Regions from separate parts of the Sinomonas flava genome, predicted to be linked through region 1. Evidence: predicted binding sites of a transcription regulator. Region 1 holds the regulator's gene; the other holds the start of a gene.
The links. The regulator Rex, encoded in region 1, represses fermentation and respiration genes when NADH is low (regulators of the CRP and FNR family bind a similar motif). The targets are predictions, from matches to a motif close to CTTGTGAANNNNTTCACAAG.

Region 1 (8,877 bases):
GTAGACGAATGTCAGCAGCGCCCCCTTGTAGGCGCTCGCCCCGTCGGAGAACGCGAGCAGCTGCACGGCCGCGAGGGTCGGCCCGATGCACGGGACCCAGCCCAGGCCGAACGTGATGCCGAGCAGCGGCGCCCCCCAGAGTCCGGCCGGCGGCCGGGCGTGGACGCGGGCCTCACGCTGGAAGATCCCGAGGCCGCCCATGAAGACGATGCCCATGATCACGACGACGATGCCCAGCACCCGCGTGAGCCAGCCCGAGGAGATCGCGAGCCACGATCCGAGCTGGCCGAAGACGGCGCCCGTGGCGACGAAGACCGCCGTGAAGCCGAGCACGAACAGGCCGATGCCTGCGACCATGCGCCCGCGGCGCTGCTTCGCGAGGTCGACGCCGGTCAGGCCGGTCACGTAGCCGAGGTACCCGGGCACGAGCGGGAGGACGCACGGGGAGAGGAACGAGACGAGCCCCGCGAGGAGCGCCACAGGGAGGGCGAGCAGGAGGGAACCGTTGAGGACGGTGTCACTGAAGACGCCGCCCACGCTACTCGCCCACCGCGGACGTGATGAGGGCCTTCAGCGTGCCCTTCTCGAGCTGCCCCAGCACGCGCGAGGCCACGCGGCCCTGCTTGTCGAGCACGAGGGTCGTGGGGACGGCGCCTGGGGGGACCATGCCGGAGAGCGCGAGGAGGACCTGGCCGTCCTTGTCGTTGAAGCTCGGGTAGGTGATGCCGAAGTTCTGCTCGAATGCCTGCGCGGTACCCTGCTCGTCGCGGAGGTTCACCCCGTAGAAGGCGACGCCCTGAGCGGCGAACTCGGTGTGGAGGTCCCTGAGTTCGGGGGCCTCGACGCGGCACGGCGCGCAGGCTGCGAACCAGAAGTTCAGGACCGTGACCTTCCCCGCGAAGTCGGCCGAGTTGACCTTGGTGCCGTCGTACAGGGTCCCGGTGAACGCAACGGGCGGCTTGCGCGTCTCCTTCGCGTATTCGGTCACCGAGCCGTCGCCGGCCACGTAGTTCTTGTTGTCTCCCGCGCGGGCCTGCGAGGCCAGCGGGTCGTCCGCGGCGCAGCCCGAGAGCACGGCCGCGAGCCCGAACGCGGTCGCCGCTCCTGCTGCGGAGAGGATCCGCCGGCGCGAGAGGCCGTTCGAGGTTCCGGGGACGGGGGTCTGCTGGGTCATGCTCTTCGTTCTTCCGCGCATCATGCGCCGGGGGTCGAGGCTGCTCCGGGGAGGAGCCGGGCGGCGGGTTCGGAGTAGCGGACGCGGATGACGGCGCCGGTGTCCGCGTCGACGTCGAGGGACGTGACCGAGGTCAGGGTGCACTCGCGGCGGCGGGGATCGTGGGCGAGCCTGCGACCCTCGGCCTTCAGCCGGGCCGCCCAGATGGGCAGCTGGTGCGCGACGAGGATCGCCTCGGCGCCGTTTCCGCCGCGTTCGACGGCGACGCGCGCCGCGTCCGCGACGGCCCCGAGCACGCGGGCCGCCTGCTCCTCGTAGGGTTCGCCCCAGGAGGGCCGGAGCGGGTTGACGAGGTAGCGCCAGTGTCGCGGCCGCAGGAGCTCGCCCTTGGTGACCCGCAGGCCCTCGAAGTGGTTCTCGGCCTCAATGATGCGCGGCTCCGTCTCCACCTCGAGTCCGAGCGCGGCCGCGGTGGGCGCCGCCGTCTCCTGGGCCCGGGTCAGGGGCGACGCCGCGAGCAGGACGAACCGCGCACCGTCGTGCGCCTGCCGCACGAAGTGCTCGGCGAGGCACTCGGCCATCTCCCGGCCGAGTGCGGACAGGTGGAAGTCCGGCAGTCGGCCGTAGAGCACCCGGGCGGGGTTGTGAACCTCGCCGTGGCGCAGAAGATGGACGGTGGAGGTGGGCATGACATCCAGTTTCTCAAAGGTTGCGGGCGGCAGCGAAATCGCGGGCTCGGCCAGCGAAGCCAGTTCTACGAAAGGTAGAACTATCACGCCCACCCGAGAGTTCCCTGCATGAACCGCATCACACCCCTTGTGCTTATATGCAAATGCATGCTTTGATGGATGCATCGTTTAGTTGACGCTTCAATCAACCTTCAAGGAGATGAGCCCCGTGACGCTGCCCCACGGCCTGACCACTGGAACCTGGAACCTCGACGCCTCGCACAGCGAGATCGGCTTCACCGTCCGCCACGCGGGCATCAGCAAGGTCCGCGGCCGCTTCGCGGACGCGACGGCGACCGTCGAGGTCGGGCACTCCCTCGCCGAGACCAAGGCCACCGCCTCGATCAAGACCGCCTCGTTCGACTCCGGCGACGCCAATCGCGACGCCCACGTCAAGGGCCCCGACTTCTTCGATGTCGAGCAGTTCCCAGAGATCACGTTCACCGCGACCTCGATCGAGGCGAACGGCGACGAGTTCGACGTGACCGGCGACCTCACGATCAAGGGCACCACCAAGCAGGTCACTATCGAGACCGAGTTCAACGGCGTGGCGGTCGACCCGTTCGGCAACACCCGCGCCGGCGTCTCCGGCGAGACGACCATCTCCCGCAAGGAGTTCGGCCTGACCTGGAACGCTGTGCTCGAGGCTGGCGGTGTCCTGGTCTCCGACAAGGTCGTCATCTCCCTCGACCTCGCGTTCGTCGCCGCCCAGGCGTAACCCCTTCCGTCCCGGCCTCCGGGCCGAGACGACCGGCCCCGCTCCCGTGAAGGGGGCGGGGCCTTTCCATATGGGCGACGGCCTCTAGTACGCATGCCCACGCAGGGATACAGTGACCGCCATGAGCACCCCGTATGAGCAGCCGGCCTCCGACAGCCCCGAGGGCCGAGACTCGCACAGCCCGAATCCTCAGGGGCAGAACCCACAAGGCCAGAACCCGCAGGCCCCGAACCCCTACAGCCAGAACCCTCCTCCTCCGCCGCCACCCGGGACCGGTCCGTACGCGGGCGCTCCGGGGTACCAGCAGCCCGGGTACCAGCAGCCGGGAGGGTTCCGCTTCGAAATGCCGACAGACGCCCCGCGCAGCGTGCAGGACGTCATGCCGGTCGGGGGCTTCTCGGGCATCTTCACGACCAACGGGCTGCCGACAGAGCTCAAGGTGTCCTACTGGATCTGGCTCATCGGCGGAGCGCTCGGCGTGGTCTTCGGCCTCTTCGGCATCCTCGCAGGGCTCGCGGCCCTCGCGCTGGCGGGCGCGTTCGGGGCCCTCCTGCTCGTCCTGGTGCTCATCGGGCTCGTGCTCGCCGCGGCGCAGATCATCCTCGCGATGAAGATGAAGGAGGGCAGGCAGTGGGCCCGCCTTGCCCTCTCCGGCGTCGCCGCCCTGAACCTGATCCTTGCGATCATGGCTTCCGGCGGCAACGGCGGCCCCAACTGGTTCGGTGCGCTCATCTCGGTCACCGCCGCAGTCCTCATGTGGGTGCCCAATTCGCGGACCTGGTTCGACGGAGTGGCGAGGCACGCCTGAGTCGCGGATGCGCCAGCGGCCAGAAGGTAGGCTGTGGTCAACGCGGCGGGGGCGCGCATCCGCTCCCGTCGGTCCTTCGATGATTGGACCCTCATGAGCACGCCCTCCTTCCCGCCCGGAAGCGAGCAGCCGGAGCGCCGGGAGACTGGCGACTCCGGTGGACAGCCCTCGGGCAATCCATCCGAGCAGGGCCCGGGCGCAGCCGGCCGCCCCGCGCCCCGCTACGGTCAATACGCTCCCGGGCACGAGGGCCAGCAGCCACCGCAGTACGGCCAACCGCAGTTCGGCCAACCGCCGTACGGGCAGCAGCCACCGCAGTACGGCCAACCGCCGTACGGGCAGCAGCCACCCCAGTACGGCCAGCAGCCGCCCCAGTACGGCCAAGGCCAGTACAGCCAGCCCGCGTATCCTCCGCCCTACGGCACCACGGCAGGCTTCGGGGCCCCGTCCCCACAGCAGCAGCGGTCTGCCGTCCGGTCGGCGTCCGTGCTCCTGTTCGCAACGGCGGCGGTGGAGCTCGTGATCGCCGTGCTCGCCACCATCGTGGCCCTGGCGATCCCGGCCGACGCGCTTCGGGAGCTGTACGACCAGGCGAGCGGGTCGTCGTCGGGCATGTCCTTCGCGCAGTTCCGCCAGTTCATCAGCGGATTCGTCTGGTTCGCCCTCGCGTGCGTGGTCGTCAACGCCGCCGTGCTGGTCGTCTGCGGGATCTTCCTCCCGAAGGGGAGACGCTGGGCGCGCACCACCGGCACCATCTTCCTGTGCCTGACCATCGGCAGCGTCTTCTCGGGAGGCCTGTTCGCCCTCGTGACGATCGCGCTCGCGGTCGCGGCAATCGTGGCCCTCTTCCGGTCACCGGTGACTGCGTTCCTCGCCGCGCAGAACCAGTTCGCCAACCCGTACTCGGGCCCCAAGGGCCCCTCCCTCGGAAACCCCTACGGACAGTGACGCCATGACCCAGCCCCACGGGAACCCGTACCCCTCCTCAGGCCAGCAGCCCCAGGCTCCGGCCTACCAGCCGATGCCCCCGCAGGGCTCGTACCAAGGCCCGTGGCCGAGCCAGCTCCCGAGCGGGACCTTCCCGGGCATGCCCGTGGTCGGCCTGCAGCGGCCGGTCAGCCTGACCGTGGCGTTCTGGCTCATGGTGGCGTACGGGGTCCTGCCGCTCCTGAGCATCCCCTTCATCATCGAGTGGGCCGAGGCGTACATGCGGGACAGCATCGCGATGGCCGCCGCCGAGAGCGGCCGCACCGTTCCGCCGGGCTTCATGCAGCAGTTCACATCGATGATGACGCCGATGGCGTGGGTCTCGGGGATCGTCGGCGCGGGCATCGCCGTGCTGCTCGGTCTGGGGCTGCGCGCCGGAATGAACTGGGTGCGCATCCTGCTCACCGTGTGGGCCGGCCTCTCGCTGCTCAGCACGGTCGGCTCCTTCGCCCTCATGGCCGCCCTCGGCCTTCCCGCCCAGCTCATGTTCCCCCTCCCGGCGGGGGCCTACGCTGTCTCCTTCGCGACCGTTGCCCTCTTCCTCGCAGCGGTCGTCGTCTCGTGGCTGCCGTCCTCCAGCCGCTATGTCTCAGCCCGACGCGCCGCCAAGCTCGGGGGCGGATACCTGCGCTGACCTGCCGCCTCACCAGCGCACGACGCCGGCCCACGCCTCAGCCGGGCCCGGCACCCCGGGCGCGTGGCGCCGTCGTGCGCTCCTCGGGCGGGGGCTCTACGGGCTGCGCCCTGATCGTGCGCCCTGATCAGGCGGCGTCCCCGCCCGGGTGGGCATCGTCGTCGTGCGCCGGGGCAGGCAGGCCGCTCTCCCCACCCGACTCCCCGCGCTGAGCGTGGTAGGCGAGGATCTGGAGCTCGGTGGCCATGTCCACCTTCCGCAGCGTCACGCCCTCAGGAACCTGCAGGATGGTCGGGGCAAAGCTGAGGATGCTGCGGACGCCGGCGGCGACGACGCGGTCACACACCGTCTGCGCGACCGACGCCGGCAGCGCGAGCACCGCCATATTCGTGCGGGTCCGGTCGAAGATCGCCTCGAGGTTGGCAGCGTCGGAGACCCGCAGCCAGCCGACCTCGTTGCCGATGATCTGAGGATCGGTGTCCAGCAGTGCCACAACGTCGAACCCGCGGGTTCCGAACCCGCCGTAGCGGGCCAGCGCGCGACCCAGGTTGCCCGCTCCCACGATCGCGACCCGCCAGTGGCGCGTGAGGCCGAGAGCGGCCGAGATGTGCTCCTCGAGGTTGCCCACCTCGTAGCCGACCCCGCGCGTGCCGTACGAGCCCAGCTGGGAGAGGTCCTTGCGGAGGGTCGCCGAGCTCACCCCGGAGGCGTCGGCGAGGGCGTCGGAAGACACGCGCTCCGTGCCGTCCGCGATGAAGGTATTGAGGGCTCGCAGGTACACCGTGAGGCGGGCGACCACCGCAGGCGGGAGCCTCTTCCCGTCGGGCGCAGCGGCAGGCCCCTCGTTCCCCGTCCGGGCCCGTCCTGCCACCTGCACACCTCATTCCCTCGCGCGGGGTCTTCCCTCACACGCGGCCGCGTCGGCGGCCCCATCCACTCTAGAACCGCCGCGAGGGCTCGGCCAAAAGCCACGCGGCCCGGAGCGCCCCTGCGGTCTGGAGGGCAAGCGCCTCACACGGCCCGTGCGGCCTCTACTATGCGGCGCAGGCGGGCCTCGTCGATGCGCCAGAAGTCGCGCTGGGTCCCGTCCACGAGGACCACGGGAACCTCCTCCGCGAAGCGCTCGTGGAGGGCGGGGTCATCGTCGATGCTGCGCTCCTCCCAGGCAAGGCCCGCCTCAGAGGCGACGCGGGCGACGACGTCGCGTGCGTCGTCGCAGAGATGACATTGGTGCTTCGTGACGAGGACGATCTCGGGCGTGCGCATGCGACCAACGGTAGCGCGCCGCCGCGCTGCGGGGCCCGTCGCTAGACTCGGACCATGCCCTTGGAGAGGAAGACGGCTGCCGGCGTGCGCGCAGCACAGCCCCACCGGCCGGGGGAGGCGGCGTTCTTCGACGTCGACAACACCCTCATGCGGGGCGCGAGCCTCTTCCACGTGGGGCGCAAGATGTACGAGCGGGGGGCCTTCACCTTCCGCGACGCGCTGGGATTCGCGTGGAAGCAGGCGGCCTTCATCTTCCGCGGCGAGAGCCTCGAGGACATCCACTCCATCCAGGCCTCGGCGCTGTCCCTCGCCGCGGGGATCCTCAGCGACGACGTCAGGACCCTCGGGCACGAGGTGTACGACGAGTTCATCGAGTCCCGCATCTGGCCCGGCACGAAGGCCCTGGCCGAGCAGCACCTCCGCGTCGGCCGGCGGGTCTGGCTCGTCACCGCCACACCGATCGAGGTGGCCTCGGTGATCGCGGAGCGCCTCGGCCTGACCGGGGCGCTGGGAACGGTGGGCGAGATCGAGAACGGAGCGTACACGGGCCGGCTGGTCGGCGAGATCCTGCACGGGTCCGCCAAGGCCGAGGCGGTCGCCGAGCTCGCCGAGCGGGAGGGGCTCGACCTGCGGAGCTGCTGGGCGTACTCCGACTCGCACAACGACATCCCGCTGCTGACCATGGTGGGGCATCCTGTGGCGATCAATCCCGACACGCGGCTGCGCATGCACGCCCATGCGCGCAACTGGCCCATCTACGACTTCCGCTCGGGACGGCAGGCCGCCACCCTCGGGCTCAAGCTCGCCACCGTCGGAGGGGCCGCATACGGCCTCTGGCGCGGCTACGCCCGACTGCGCAAGTAGCGCAGCGTACGCACTGCGGGGACGGGGTGACCTCGGCGCCACACGGGGTGACCTCGGCGGGGACGCAGCGAGGCCCGCCCCCGGTCGGGGACGGGCCTCGTGTCACTGGCACCCCGGACGGGGGCGGCGCGGCTACTTCTTGTTGCGGCGCTGGTGACGAGTCTTGCGGAGCAGCTTGCGGTGCTTCTTCTTGGCCATGCGCTTGCGGCGCTTCTTGATAACCGAACCCACGTAAGTTCCTTACAGTAGTTGTCCCGGCTGCTGGCCGGGCGCACAGGGCGGCTTCAACCAACTGCTGGTGACGTGACGTTAAACGTTCCTGAACAGAATACCGTACCCGTCAGGCGGTCTCGCTCCGGCCGTCGACCACGGCGTTCTTTAGGTACTGCTCGACGGCCGCCTCGGGCACCCGATAGGACCGCCCGAACCTCACCGCTGGCATCTCCCCGGAGTGGACCAGCCGGTACACCGTCATCTTGGACACGCGCATCATCTCGGCGACCTCAGCGACGGTGAGGAAACGCGAGGAAGAGAAATCCATCGCAGTCATGCAAATTACTTTAGTGGCTGGAGTGGCTCCTGTGAACGCGGCGCGTCCGGGCAGCTTCCGCAAGCCGCTCCAGGACCTCCCCGGTGACGTCCCACTCCATGCACTTGTCGGTCACGCTCTGGCCGTAGACCAGCTGTGTGCGGCCGGCCGCGTGCTCGACGACGTCGAGCGCCTGGGCCCCGCCGACGAGAAAGCTCTCGAGCATAACGCCGGCCACTGCCTCGGCCGCGTCGCCCCCGTTCGCAAGCTGGGCGCCGATCTCGAGGGCCACCTCGGCCTGGCGGTGGTGGTCCTTGCCGCTGTTGGCGTGGCTCGCGTCCACGATGAGTCGGGGGTTCAGGCCCTTGCCGGCCATCGCCGTGGAGGCGGCCCGGACCTGGTCGGCCGAGTAGTTCGGACCGTCGGATCCCCCGCGGAGGATCACATGGGTGTCGGCGTTGCCGGCCGTCGAGACGAGCGACGCGCGGCCGGCGTCGTCGATCCCCAGGAACGCCTGGGGCGCGGAGGCGGCGCCGCACGCGTCGATCGCCACCTGAAGGCCGCCGTCGGTCCCGTTCTTGAAGCCGACCGGCATGGACAGGCCGGAGACGAGCTGGCGGTGGATCTGGCTCTCGGTGGTGCGGGCGCCGACCGCGCCCCACACGATGGCGTCTGCGGTGTACTGCGGGCTGATGGGCTCGAGGAACTCCGTCGCGGTGGGCAGGCCCAGCTCGAGCACGCCGATGAGGAACTCCCGGGCGGCGCGGAGCCCGGCGGCGATGTCGTGGCTGCCGTCGAGGTGCGGGTCGTTGATGAGGCCTTTCCAGCCCACCGTGGTCCGAGGCTTCTCGAAATAGGTCCGCATGACGACGAGGATGTCCTCGCGCAGGTCGCGGGCGACGGCGGCGAGTCGCCGCGCGTAGTCGAGGCCCGCCTCGGGGTCGTGGATGGAGCAGGGTCCCACGATCACCAGGAGGCGGTCGTCGAGGCCGTCCATGATGGCCCTCACCTCGTCGCGGCCGCGGGCCACGGTGCGCTGCGCCTCCCCGGCGAGCGGCAGCTCGGCCAGGAGCTCACCCGGGGTGGGGAGCGGGGTGAACTCGGCGACGCGGAGGTTGTTGGTCGTCGAGGAGACGTCGCCGGGTGCCGGGGCTGCTGTTGCGGTGAGC
Region 2 (8,877 bases), on a different contig from region 1:
TCCGGACGCTTTCCGCCACGTTCTGGGCAAATGCACCGAAGCAGACGACCGTGTACCAGCTCGTGTGGGTGTCGACCCACGCGCCTCGCTCGCGGTCGAAGTGGCCCTCGCTTACCGAGAGCCTGAAGCGGGTGTAAAACGTGTTGGCCTTCGTGAATCCCTTGGTCGGGTCGGTGCCGACCCAGCCTCGCAGCGTGACGGTGTTGCTCATAGCCAAGACCTCCGATCCGTGGCCGTCCCCGGCTGGGAGGCCTGACACCACCCTGTCCGCGGGGATTCAGAAGCACGAGGATCGGGGGCGCGTATGTGGACGACACGCCGAGGCGTGCGTCTGTGGAGGAGAAGAGGGCTGCTGATCCCCCGGCCCGGGCCGGTGCGCTGCCGCGGGCGCCGCCGGGATAGACTTTCACAGCCGGCCCCAGTAGCTCAGAGGATAGAGCAGGAGCCTTCTAATCTCTTGGTCGGGGGTTCGATTCCCTCCTGGGGCGCCCGTGAAGGGCCCGACGCCGTAAGGCGCCGGGCCCTTCCTGTCTGCGTCGGCCGCAACGGCCGCCTTTGGACCGCGGAGCAGCCAGACAGGCCCCCGGATCCGATTCCTAGGGGAACACGCGGGCGAGGAGGGAGCGACCGCTGGGCCTGAAGAGCTTGCGCGTCTTCGGGTCGATGAAGATGAGGTACAGCGCGAAGAGCAGCGCGATGAGTGCCGCGGTGTTGCGCGCGATGGCCAGCGCCAGCTGGTTGTCGCCTTCCTGCAGGTAGGGGAAGACGTCGAGCTGGTCCGAGATCCCATAGATCATGAAGAACGAGACGATGAAGTACAGCGTCTTCACCTGCCAGTCGTCGCGGATGCCGGTCACCGCGAAGAACGGGATGAGCCACACGATGTACCACGCCTGGATCATGGGCGACAGGAGCACCACAGCAGCGAAGGCCAGAGTCATGCGCCGCACCAGGCGGTCGTGCGTGCCGCGGAGGAGCTGCCAGGCGACGATGCCGAGCGCCACGACCTTGCCGAGGTTGAACACGACCCGGTCGACGTCGAGCCACCCGAGCCCCACTGAGGCGGTGAGCGTGGAGACCATCATGCCGATCATCCCCACTGGGGCGTACCAGATCGACACGCTGCCTGGGGCCGCGAGCCCGCTGATCCAGCCGAAGCCGAACCCATTGGGCAGGCTCATGGCGTACAGGAGCCCCAAGGAGAGCGCCCCGGTGACCAGGAGATAGAGCACCTTCCGCGGCCAGGAGGCTCTTCGGCCCGCCCACATGAGCGCGAGGAACGGCAGGAGCAGCGCCGTGATCGGCTTGACGGAGACCGAGAGCGTCACGAGCACGATGCCGAGGAGCGGTCTGTGGACCGCGACGTAGTACACGCCCGCCACCGCGAGCCCCACCATGAGGGCGTCGTTGTGGACCGCGGCGATGAAGTTGGTCAGGAAGAGGGGGTTGGCGACCGTCAGCCACAGGGCCCGGTGCGGGTTGATGCCGTGCAGTGAGGCGAGCTTGGGAACGTACACAGCCACGAGGGCGACGCCCACGAGCGAGACGAGCCGGAACAGGAACACGCTCGCCTCGGGCTGCACATTGGTCGCCCACACGACGAACTGCTCGATCCAGAGGTACAGCTGCCCGTACGGCGTCGGTGCCTCGCTCCACATCTTGTCGGCGCCGAGCTGGTAGTAGTTCGACAGGGCCGAGATGCCCACCTCGTACGGGTTGAGGCCCTCATGCATCAGGCGACCCTGGCCGATGTAGGAGTAGACGTCGCGGCTGAACAGCGGCACCGTGAACAGCATCGGGCCGCCCCAGAGTGCGAAGGCGGCGAGGGTGGCCTTGCGGGCCCGGCTCCCCCAGACCCTCACCGACTGCCCGAGCCTCAGCCAGGAGCGCACGAGCAGCATCCCGCCGAACGCCAGCAGCACGATGCTGATCACGACGCCGAGGATCTCGGTGCGCATCCAGATGAAGAGCGTGTAGCGGCGCAGCTCGGACGCGGGAGCGAGCCAGCCGACTCCGAAGGAGCCGATCATCACGGCGAGGGAGCCCGCGAATCCGGACAGCAGCGGCCATTTCGGATCGGCCATCTCAGGGCCCTCACCGTCCATGCCCGATCGGGCGAGGGGCTGGGAGGGCAGAGACATCGCGCGTCCGTTCTTCGACAGGTGGGCTCATGGTCCGGAGCCCGCATCGGGTCAGTTGGCCTGCGCACGCGCAGGCGCGGCGGCCGTTTCATCGTAGCATCGGCGCCGCGCACGACGCCGGGCTGCCGGGCATCGGACGGTAGTCTGGGCGGGTGCCCATCACCAATGAACATATTGTCTGGATCGACTGCGAGATGACGGGCCTTGATCCCGTCGCCGATGCCCTCATCGAGGTCGCCGTGCTCGTCACGGACTCGGAGCTGAACATTCTCGGCGATGGCGTCGACGTCGTGATCAAGCCCACGGAGTCCGCGCTTGCGGGCATGAGTGACTTCGTCCGCCGGATGCACACGGACTCCAAGCTCATCGACGCCCTGCCGCACGGGCTGACGCTCGAGGAGGCCGAGGCGAAGGTGATGGAGTACATCCGGGCGTGGGTGCCCGAGCCCAACAGGGCGCAGCTCGGCGGGAACTCCGTGGGTACCGATCGGCTCTTCCTCGCCCGCGACATGCCGCAGGTGGTCGGCCACCTCCACTACCGCGTCATCGATGTCTCGACGATCAAGGAACTGGCCCGGCGCTGGTACCCGAGGGCCTACTTCCAATCGCCCGCGAAGACGGGCAACCACCGGGCACTGGGCGACATCCGGGACTCGATCGATGAGCTCCGCTTCTACCGGGAAGCCGTCTTTGTCCCCGCTCCCGGCCCGGAGAGCGCCGCCGCCCAGGCGATCGCCCAGCGCATCGTCGCGGGTCGGCCACAAGCCGGCACAGCGTGACCTCCACAGCGGAAAAAGTTCGTCGGCGAGTGCTGATTTGGTCATGACCACTCCAAACAGCAGGTAGACTATTTCTCGTTGCTTTCGCCGGGCAGAACGCCCCGGAAGCCACCACGGTGGGTATAGCTCAGTTGGCAGAGCGTCTGGTTGTGGTCCAGAAGGTCGCGGGTTCAAGCCCCGTTACTCACCCCGAAGAGGCCGGTTCTCCGGCCAGCCACGAGGCCGCTTGGGATCCGTCCCGGCGGCCTCGTGTGCGTTCCGAGAGAGGAGTCCCGCGTGACCGTCCATCCCATCACCGTCTGGGGCGAGCCCGTGCTCCACCGGCGGGCCGCCGAGGTGACCGAGTTCGACGACGCGCTGCGGACCCTCATCGAGGACATGCACGAGACGAACGACGCCGCGCACGGCGTGGGCCTGGCGGCGCCCCAGATCGGGGTCGGGCTGAGGATCTTCGTCTACAAGTTCGCCAACGACGACGGCGTCCCGCCCCGCGGCGTCGTCGTGAACCCACGCCTCACCCTCGGGAAGGTCTCAGGCGCGGCCCCCGACCCTGAGGACGACGAAGAGGGCTGTCTGTCCTTCCCCGGCGAGGGATACCCGCTCCAGCGGGCGGAGTGGGCGAAGGTCGAGGGCTTCGACGGAGACGGCCGTCCCGTCGAGTTCGTGGCCACCGGCTGGTTCGCCCGCGTCATGCAGCACGAGTACGACCACCTCGACGGCAAGCTGTACGTGGATCGGCTCATCGAGCGGTACGCGAAGAAGGCCCGTCGTGCCGCGCGCAAGCACGGCTGGGGAGTCCCCGGGCTCACCTGGATGCCCGGCGTCGACCCCGACCCGTTCGGCCATGACGACCACGACCACGCGCACGAACAGGACCACGAGCACGGGCACGAGCACAGCCATGAAGGCCCCGCGGAGGGTGGGCACACCCACGTCTGATTCCACGCCTGCCTGAGCACGACGAAGGGCGCCGCACCTGGGTGCGGCGCCCTTCGTCGTCGTACGTGCCTGGGGCCTTCCGGCGGCAGGGGCCCCTACTGCTCGCGGATCACGCGCTGGAGGTCCTCATCCGCCACCCGCTGGAGTTCCTCCAGCTGGGCGACGCGTTCCGGTGTGACTTCCCCGGACGCGAGGCGCGCCTTGGCGTGGTCCACGAGCAGTTTGGCCTGCTTGGCGTTGGCTCTGGCGACGTCGAGCGCATGCTCGAGCGTGCTCTCATGCTCCGTTGCTTCCATAGGTGCATCTTGCCCCCGTGGCGGGCGGAGAAGCCAGAGACCGTGCCGATTGCTACCGAGTTGTTGCCAACACCGCGTCGTCCGTCACCGGCTGCACGGGAAAGGAAGGCGCGTTCACGCCCGCCATCTCCTCGAGGACGCGGACCACCTGGCAGGAGTAGCCGAACTCGTTGTCGTACCAGACGTACAGGACGAGGTTCTTGCCGGTCGAGATCGTGGCGAGGCCGTCGACAATGCCGGCGCGGCGGGAGCCGACGAAGTCGGTGGAGACGACCTCGGGCGAGTCGATGTAGTCGATCTGCTTGCGCAGGTCCGAGTGCAGGGACATCTCGCGGAGGTAGGCGTTGACCTCGTCCTTGGTCGCCTCGTGCTCGAGGTTGAGGTTGAGCACGGCCATCGAAACATCCGGGGTGGGGACGCGGATCGCGTTGCCCGTGAGCTTGCCGGCGAGCTCGGGGAGTGCCTTCGCGACGGCCTTCGCAGCGCCGGTCTCGGTGATCACCATGTTGAGGCCGGCGGCACGGCCGCGGCGGTTGCCCTTGTGGAAGTTGTCGATGAGGTTCTGGTCGTTCGTGAACGAGTGGACCGTCTCGACGTGGCCGTGCACGACACCGTACTTGTCGTTGACGGCCTTGAGCACCGGGGTGATCGCGTTCGTGGTGCAGGAGGCCGCGGTGACGATCTTGTCCTCGGCCGAGATCGCACCGTGGTTGATGCCGTGGACGATGTTCGGCAGCGAGCCCTTGCCCGGCGCAGTGAGGAGCACCCGGGCCACGCCCTTGCTCTGCAGGTGCTGGGACAGGCCCTCCTCGTCACGCCACCGGCCGGTGTTGTCCACCACGATGGCGTTGTCGATGCCGTACTGGGTGTAGTCCACCGAGGCGGGGCTGTCCGAGTAGATGACCTGGATGAGCGTGCCGTTGGCGAGGATGGTGTTGTTCTCCTCGTCGACCGTGATCGTGCCCTCGAAGGCACCGTGCACCGAGTCGCGGCGCAGGAGGCTCGCACGCTTGACGAGGTCCTTGTCGGAACCCTTGCGGACCACGATAGCCCGGAGGCGGAGGCCGTGGCCGCCGCCGGCGTGCTCGATGAGGATACGGGCCACGAGGCGGCCGATGCGGCCGAAGCCGTAGAGCACGACGTCGGTGCTGGTGCGCGGGTCGGCGCCGCGCTTGCCGACGATCTCGGCGAGTTCAGCGCGGAGGAACTCCTCGAGCCCGAGGGCCTGGCCCTCGGCGCGGAACTTCTCGTTGAGGCGGGCGAGGTCGATCGATGCGGCACCCAGCTCCAGGGAGTCGAGCGCCTTGAGGATGGGCAGCGTCTCCTCGAGGCTGAGTTCTTCGCTGTCGATCTGGCGGGCCCAGCGGTGCGCCTTGAGCAGGCCGACCACGGACTGGTTGATGAGGCTCCGGCCGTGGACCGAGGTGACCACGTTGTTCTGGCGGTAGAGGCGACCGATGATCGGGATCATCTCCTCAGCGGCCGCTTCGCGTCCGATCCAGGTGCCGAGTGCGGATTCCGTCGTTGTGCTCACAAGGTGCCTTTCTCTGTTCGCGCACTCCCTCGTGCGCGTGCCCCCGGGCAGGGTGGCCCGAGGTCATGGGAGAGCCGGGCCTGCGATCGCAGAGCCCGGCTCGAGAACTTCTACGTTCACTTCCAGTGTACGTGGGGCGGATCGGGGGGCACCCCCGGGCGCCTGTGAAGTCACTCACAGGCTCTCGTTTTCGCGGCTGGAGGATCCTTGAGAGTTCAGGATCCTGTGCGAGTGAGGACAGGCCGGCCTGTGAGCCGGGTTCTGTCTCCGCGTCGGGTTGCCCTGGCGCGGGAGGCGACCATCCATCTAGGACCGCCGTTGCCGGCGGCCTCGAGCGGCCTACCCGGGCGCTCGGGCGGGCAGCCCTGGTCACGCGCCCTGTCTGGCCTTGCTCCGGGTGGGGTTTACCGAGCCTCCCCGGTCACCCGGGGAGCTGGTGGTCTCTTACACCACCGTTTCACCCTTACCGCCGTCGCTGCGCCTGCGGCACGGCGACGGTGGCGGTCTGCTTTCTGTGGCACTGGCCTGCGGGTTGCCCCGAGTGGGCGTTACCCACCACCCTGCCCTGTGGAGCCCGGACTTTCCTCGCGGCGGCCCCGATGGAGCCGCCCCGCGGTCGCCCAGCCGACCTGTCCTCGACCGTCAAGTCTAGCTGCACTGGCCTGCCTCTGACGGCAGCGACGGTAGGATTCGGCGGGTGCTCATCCTCCTTCCGCCCTCCGAGGGCAAGACGCCCGCGCCGCCGGGTCCCGCCGTCGACCTCTCCGCGCTGAGCTTTCCCGCGCTCGAGGTGGCGCGGAAGGAGGTCATCGAGGCGCTCACGGAGGTGAGCGGCCGCGACGACGCGCTCGAAGCCCTCGGCGTGGGTGCCTCGCTCGCGCACGACGTCGAGCGGAACCTCCGGCTCCTGACCGAACCGGCGGGGCCGGCGCACCTCGTGTACTCGGGGGTTCTGTACGAGGCCTTGGGGTACCGCTCCCTCACCCCAGCCCAGCGTCGCCGCGCCGACGAGTGGATCGTCGTCGTGTCGGCGCTGTGGGGGGCGGTGGGCTTCGCCGACGCCGTTCCCGCGTACCGGCTGTCGATGTCTACCGCACTGCCGGGGCTGGGGCGCCTCGCCGCGTTCTGGAAGCCGCGGCTTGCAGAGGCGCTGGCCACTCGGGCGGGGGACGGGCTTGTTGTCGACTGCCGGTCGAGCACCTACGCCGCGGCCTACGCTCCCCCGCCGGCGTCGACGGTGAGCGTCGATGTCTTCCGCGAGCGCGATGGGAAGCGCAGCGTGGTGAGCCATTTCGCCAAGCACCACCGGGGGGAGTTCGTCCGCCACCTGCTCAGGCGCCGCGGGACCGCGCCCGCCACGCCCGAGGCGCTGCTCGCCGTCGCCTGCGAAGGCTGGGAAGCCGAGCTTGTGCCGGCGACAGCGCGGAAGCCCAGCTCCCTCGCCCTCATCCTTCGGGACTGATCCTTCCGCCCTAGCTCCACTCCGGCGAGCGGACAAGGATGCACCCCGAGTCCGGGCAGAACACGATCTCGTCTTCAGCTGCGGAGCGGATGGCGGCCAGGTCCCCGGGGCTCAGCGCCATGCCGGAGCCCTCGGACGTCCCGTGGAACAGCCTGGCCGCGCCCACGCCGCGCTTGGCGAGGGTCTTCTCGTAGACGTCCAAGAGCCCGGCGTCGATCCCGCGGGCGAAGTCCGAGCGCTGCCGTGCCACTGCGGAGCGCTCCTGGGCGATGGCTCCGAGCTGCTCGTCGAGCTCGTCCCGCAGGTCCTGGCTTGACGCCTGCGCATGCCCGAGAGCTTCCGCTGCTTCACCCTGGGCTGCGCGGAGCCCGTCGAGCTTCTCCAGAACCTCGAGCTCGGTGTCCTCGAGGTCGCTCTGCCGGGCGCTGAGGCCGGCGATGTCCTTCTGAAGGGCCTCGAGGTCCTTCGAGAGGCCGCCCGCGTACAGGCGCGACTCGTCGCGGGCGATCCTGGTGGACACCTCCGCGACCTTCGCCTCGACGGCAGCGAGCTCTGCCTCGGCGCTGGCCACGAGGGCATCCGCTGACCGCGCCGCCTCCGCAGCCTGCTCGAGGGCCGTCTTCGCAGGCCCGAGGCGGGGATCGGCCTCGAGGGCGCGGCGGCGCACGTCCAGGGAGTGGAGCTTCGCGTCGAGGGCGGCCAGGTCCAAGAGCCTGAGCTGTTCGGCGGCGGGAGCCTTGGGCATCGTCTTCCTCCTCGGTCGCGCCGAAGCGCTCTCGACGGCGCTGCCACGCAGCGCCTGTGTGGCCTGCGACTCTATCCTTCGCTCGGGGTCAGGATGAAGTCCCAGGGGTCGGTGTTGATGGTGGAGACGCGGATGTCCACGGTGTGGCCCTGGTCCTTGAGCACGTTGTCGAGCGCGGCAGCCGCAGCGGGGAGCCACAGCCACTCGCTCGCGAAGTGGCTGACGTCCACGAGGTAGGGGCGTCCGTCGGCGGAGGACTCACGGGCCTCGGAGGCCGGATGATGGCGCAGGTCGGCGGTGACGTAGACGTCCGCCCCTGACTCGCGCACCGCGTCGAACAGGCTGTCTCCAGCGCCGCCGCAGACCGCCACGCGCCGCACGAGGCCATCGCGGTCTCCCGAGACCCGCACACCCCCCGCGACCGCGGGCAGGACGCCGAAGAGCCGTCCCGCGAGGTCGCCCAGGCTCGTGATCTCCGGGAGGTCCCCGACCCGCCCGATCCCTTCTTCGGGGAGGCCGTTCGCGGCCTTGGTGAGGGGTTCGACCGGGTCGAGCCCGAGGGCGTCGGCGAGCACGTCCGAGACTCCGCCCACGGCCGAGTCGCCGTTGGTGTGCACCGTCAGCAGCGCGATGCCCGACTCGATGAGGCGGTGGACGGCGCGTCCCTTGGGGGTGTTCGCGGCGACGCTCGTGACCCCGCGCAGCAGGAGGGGGTGGTGGGCGATGACGAGGTCCGCCTCCCAGGCCGCGGCCTCTTCGATCACCTCGAGCACGGGGTCGACAGAGAACAGGATCCGGCGCACGGGCTGGGACGGGCGACCCGTGACGAGGCCGACGGCGTCCCACTCCTCCGAGAGAGACTCGGGCCACAGTTCTTCGACGGCCACGAGCACGTCCGCCAGAGATGGCCCGGACGCCCCGTCGGGCGCATTCCGATGGCTTTCACGGGCCTCCTCGTCCTGCATTGCTGACGGGTCCTTC

Region 2: ABD298_RS03645 (glyceraldehyde-3-phosphate dehydrogenase) is a predicted target of Rex. The motif match lies at 5,851-5,870, and genes of this name have one in related genera.

The regions. Positions count from the first base shown of each region.
Region 1 covers NZ_BAAAQW010000008.1:93,558-102,434, reverse strand. Annotated here, with positions in the region: gene ABD298_RS14285 (cytochrome c biogenesis CcdA family protein) at 1-537, opposite strand, end outside; gene ABD298_RS14280 (TlpA family protein disulfide reductase) at 539-1,174, opposite strand; gene ABD298_RS14275 (histidine phosphatase family protein) at 1,195-1,863, opposite strand; gene ABD298_RS14270 (YceI family protein) at 2,072-2,620, shown strand; gene ABD298_RS14265 (hypothetical protein) at 2,742-3,428, shown strand; gene ABD298_RS14260 (hypothetical protein) at 3,522-4,376, shown strand; gene ABD298_RS14255 (hypothetical protein) at 4,381-5,049, shown strand; gene ABD298_RS14250 (redox-sensing transcriptional repressor Rex) at 5,177-5,920, opposite strand; gene ABD298_RS14245 (glutaredoxin family protein) at 6,061-6,315, opposite strand; gene ABD298_RS14240 (HAD family hydrolase) at 6,370-7,179, shown strand; gene ABD298_RS14235 (30S ribosomal protein bS22) at 7,312-7,410, opposite strand; gene ABD298_RS14230 (helix-turn-helix domain-containing protein) at 7,520-7,729, opposite strand; gene ABD298_RS14225 (3-deoxy-7-phosphoheptulonate synthase) at 7,740-8,877, opposite strand, start outside.
Region 2 covers NZ_BAAAQW010000003.1:201,620-210,496, forward strand. Annotated here, with positions in the region: gene ABD298_RS03610 (single-stranded DNA-binding protein) at 1-211, opposite strand, end outside; tRNA gene ABD298_RS03615 (tRNA-Arg) at 416-488, shown strand; gene mptB (polyprenol phosphomannose-dependent alpha 1,6 mannosyltransferase MptB) at 597-2,084, opposite strand; gene orn (oligoribonuclease) at 2,294-2,920, shown strand; tRNA gene ABD298_RS03630 (tRNA-His) at 3,037-3,109, shown strand; gene def (peptide deformylase) at 3,197-3,859, shown strand; gene ABD298_RS03640 (hypothetical protein) at 3,955-4,155, opposite strand; gene ABD298_RS03645 (glyceraldehyde-3-phosphate dehydrogenase) at 4,208-5,689, opposite strand; RNA gene rnpB (RNase P RNA component class A) at 5,924-6,321, opposite strand; gene ABD298_RS03655 (YaaA family protein) at 6,387-7,151, shown strand; gene ABD298_RS03660 (zinc ribbon domain-containing protein) at 7,162-7,896, opposite strand; gene ABD298_RS03665 (Nif3-like dinuclear metal center hexameric protein) at 7,968-8,861, opposite strand.